Regions from separate parts of the Vibrio sp. E150_018 genome, predicted to be linked through region 2. Evidence: predicted binding sites of a transcription regulator. Region 2 holds the regulator's gene; the other holds the start of a gene.

Region 1 (2,213 bases), on a different contig from region 2:
ATTGATGATTTAGAAGAAATGGAAATTGGCATTCAAGCTATTGCAGCAATTCCAGTAGGAGCGACTCAAAACAACATCGGTGAAGTTGATGTACCGGTAAACTTTGGTGGCGTTACCTTCTTACCAGAAGATCACCTTTATGCAGACAATACTGGCGTGATCATTTCTCAAGAACCGCTAGATATTGATTTAGAATTAGATGAAGAACTGGACGATATTGAGCCTTTAAACGATTAATCTCATTTCAGATACTCACAAACAAAAAAACAGAGCTCAATCGGCTCTGTTTTTTTGTTTCTATACTGCTATCTAAAACGATAATACCAATTTCAATAAATAAGTGAGCTAAATTAGCGTAGAGAAAAAGCTTGATAACAAGGCATAAAATTTCTGTTCGTAGTGGTTCTACATACAAATTTTATAACGCAGTTAGAAAGTTTTTTAACAAGCTAAGATGATCCATTATTTGTTGGAGTTGGTATAACAGTATCAATTATTCAACGTCATCCATTTTACCAAGAAGATTACGGATTCTCTCTTGCCATGCTTGTTGCTCTTGGCGCATCGCTTGAGTTTGTTGTTCTAACTCTTCACGACCTTCGCGTAGTTGACCTGCTTCTGAAGCCAATTGCTCATTCTTTTCTTTAAGCTCTTCAACTTCCATTTGTAATAATGCAATAGTATCTACCGCGGTTTGAATTTTTGCTTCTAGCTGTTCTAATACTTCGAAAGACATCTCTGATACCTATTAAATGATCATGGTGAGCAATAAAGCTAACCCAAGGTCACGCCCTATCACGTTTGTTACCCTCATTCTACTCAGCTTCGTTGCAAGCGCCACCGTCTTATTTAACTATTTCTGTTCGGTTGCACAAAAAAACAGCAAAGCTAACTTAATTATGACATTAGCCCATATCTTCACTCCCTTTGATCGGCTCTATAACGATGGCTTGGTAAGGATTCAACCAAAAAAGCAAACGTTACCGTTCTGGCTGTGCTAAAATGCGCCGCATAATTTTTTTCCCTTTGTTTTATTTGGAGTCAGTATGAAACGCGATTTAGCATTGGCATTTTCTCGAGTTACAGAAGGTGCTGCGCTTGCCGGATATAAATGGTTAGGTCGAGGTGATAAAAACGCAGCCGATGGCTCTGCAGTCGCCGTAATGCGTACTCTACTGAATGACACAGAAATTAGCGGTGAAATTGTTATCGGTGAAGGCGAAATTGATGAAGCGCCTATGCTTTATATCGGTGAAAAAGTTGGCTTAGGTGGCGATGCGGTAGATATCGCGGTTGACCCAATTGAAGGCACCCGCATGACCGCAATGGGCCAGTCAAATGCGTTAGCGGTCCTAGCCGCTGGCGAAAAAGGTAGCTTCTTAAAAGCACCCGATATGTACATGGAAAAGCTTGTCGTTGGCCCTGGTGCGAAAGGGTGTCTTGACCTTTCTAAATCAGTAGAAGATAACATTCTCAATGTGGCAAAAGCACTCAACAAGCCACTCAATGAATTGACCGTTATCACTTTAGCCAAACCTCGTCATGATGAGATTATTGCTAAAATTCAACAAATGGGTGCACGCGTATTTGCCGTGCCAGATGGTGATGTTGCTGCGTCTATTTTAACTTGTATGCCAGATAGCGAAGTCGACATGATGTACTGCATCGGTGGTGCACCTGAAGGTGTAGTCTCTGCTGCAGTTATTCGTGCACTCGATGGTGACATGCAAGGTCGTCTATTACCTCGCCATGAAGTAAAAGGCGATACACCAGAAAACCGCACTCACGGTGAATTGGAATTACAACGCTGCGCAGAAATGGGTGTACAAGCCAACGTTATCTTAAAAATGGATGATATGGCGCGCAGTGATAACGTCGTCTTTGCGGCAACCGGAATTACCAAAGGTGACCTACTTGAAGGCATTACTCGTAATGGGAACATCGCGACGACAGAAACCTTAGTCATTCGTGGTAAGAGCCGTACCATTCGTCGCATCAAGTCGATTCACTACCTTGAGCGTAAAGATGACGAAGTAAGGCAGCACATCTTATAATCCAAATCTAACTGTTCATCTAGCTTACAAACGCAGCTTTCGAGTTGCGTTTTTTATTGCCTTCATCAATGACTTTTAGGATATGTTAAGCATTTGCTTTATTTAATTTTTGCGCCATCATATACCCAAAGTAATTGAAGTTGCAGTGAGACGACAAGT
Region 2 (2,213 bases):
TTAGGGTAAGTGATACGTCCTGGATGTGCTTTAGCATAATCGAATAATTGTTTTGCTGATTGTGGTGGGGCCGGTAATTTTTTTTGATCATGAATATAGACTAATTGACCGACTCCCCAAGGTGCTTCCAATCCTTCTGTTGGTTCAGAAAAATCATGAGTAACCGGTAGGCTAGAATCGACTTTTTGCCAATTTGGTAAGCTTGAAGTGAAAGGGCCGTAGAGTAATTGACTATTCTTCATTGATTTGAAATTCTCACCATTAATCCAAACCATATCGACACTACCACCAGAGTGTTTTCCGGCAGTTTTTTCAGCGAGTAAACGAGTAGTGGTTTCGGAAATGTCAGAAACTTTTACATGGTGAAGTGCTACGCCATACTTTTGCTTCACTTGCTTCGCAACCCAACGAAGATAGTTATTAATTTCTTGGCTGCCACCCCAAGCATTAAAGTACACATCTTGTCCTTTTGCTTGTTGCTCAACTTGTTGCCAATCCAACTGGCGAATAGAGCCATCTTTAGCAGAAGAAAGCAGCGGGAGGGTGAGAAAAGCGAAGCTAAGTAATAGACGTTTCATATATATCCTCATACAAAATGGATAGAGAAATTTAACTTAAAAATATAGACAGATGATAAGCCTAAAAAATTTCAAAAAAAAACCAACGACATCAGCGTTGGTTTTTATTCATTATTTGTTTAAGGTTACTACTATTTCAGAGATTTTACCGAAGAACGTTCAAGAATCTCAGGGAACATCTCAAATGTTTGTTTAGCGTGGTTTTTATCTTTAATACGCTCTAATAAAATCTCTACGGCATTTTTACCTAAACGACGTTTTGGTTGGTGAACTGTAGTCAAAGGTGGTGAAAAGTAAGGTGAGATATCAATATTATCGTAACCAATCACTGAGATATCTTCTGGTATTTTCATGCCTTTTTCTTGTAAACGACTCATTAAGCCAAGTGCCATAATATCGTTAAAGCAGAAAACTGCGGTTGGTTTTTTATCCATCGCAAGAATTTTATCTGCAGCAATTACTGCGGTATCACACTCAAAGTTACCTTCAAGTAACCACTCTTCTGGAAGCGTTAAACCCTCTTCCGCTAATGCGCGCTTACAACCAGAGATACGTTCTTTACAGGCGACTTTCTCGAAATGACCACTGAGGCAAGCAATGTCTTTATGGCCCTGATCCATCAGGTAGCGAGTAGCTAAATAGCCACCTTCTTCAGAGTTATCGATGATTTTATCCGCTTGAGAGCTTTCTGGGCCCCAGTCCATAACAACTTTAGGAATATCAGGGTGACCGTCTAGCATTTCTTGTAGATCAGCATCTAAGTCTGAACACATCACTAAAAGACCATCAACACGTTTGCCGGCGAGCATGCGGATATAATCACGTTGTTTGTCAGCGCGACCACCTGTATTACATAGGATTAGCGTATAACCTTTGCGGTAACAATAACTTTCTACACCATCCACTACTTCGGCAAAAAATGGGTTAGTAGATTGTGTTACCAACATCCCAATAGTGCTGGTGGTATTGCATTTAAGACTACGGGCAACGGCACTTGGGGCATAATTCAGTTCTTTCACTGCGGCCATGACTTTTTCTTGAGTTGCTTCTGCAACAAAGCGAGTCTTATTGATGACATGTGACACTGTTGTGGTGGAAACACCTGCAATACGTGCGACATCTTTGATTGTAGCCATAGTGAATTTCCTTTATGCCGACACTTTCGCCGGATTTATTCTAATCTAAAAAGATAAAAGTCGCCTTCAATCAGCGACTTAATTTTATTCTGTATTTTATGCTTGAATATATGAGCTACGATTTTAGTCTTAAATGCTATGCCTGACAATCAGATATGGCATTTTTATGACTAAACGGACATCGCATGTTAGCGACAACGTTATCGATTGCTCGAGTATTATCTCGTTATTCTAATATTGTAGTGGTACCAGAGTTCTTTTGGTTAGTCAGTGTATCGCGCAGTGAAGACCACCAACGACCTAGTTGCTCATACCAATAACGTTCACTTTGTTCAAGATATTTCGCTTGTGGAGAATACTTATCCCATGGTTGCTTAATATCATCAAAAGCTAAGTAATTGGTTGGTGCAGGAATAGGTTCAAGCCCGGCTTTTTTAAACTCAACAATTGCACGTTTCATGTGACTAGCAGAGGTGATTAAAACCATACGTTTATCCGC

The links. Region 2 encodes PurR, which represses purine synthesis genes. Its sites were predicted from a motif close to TNANGNAAACGTTTNCNTNA; they were not measured.
Region 1: a site for PurR is predicted at 970-989, ahead of glpX (class II fructose-bisphosphatase). Genes of this name have one in related genera too.

Annotation. Positions count from the first base shown of each region.
Region 1 covers NZ_JBHGNY010000006.1:76,500-78,712, reverse strand. Annotated here, with positions in the region: gene rraA (ribonuclease E activity regulator RraA) at 1-237, shown strand, start outside; gene zapB (cell division protein ZapB) at 494-736, opposite strand; gene glpX (class II fructose-bisphosphatase) at 1,047-2,054, shown strand.
Region 2 covers NZ_JBHGNY010000003.1:109,441-111,653, forward strand. Annotated here, with positions in the region: gene ACE3G9_RS05260 (ABC transporter substrate-binding protein) at 1-578, opposite strand, end outside; gene purR (HTH-type transcriptional repressor PurR) at 710-1,714, opposite strand; gene elyC (envelope biogenesis factor ElyC) at 1,941-2,213, opposite strand, start outside.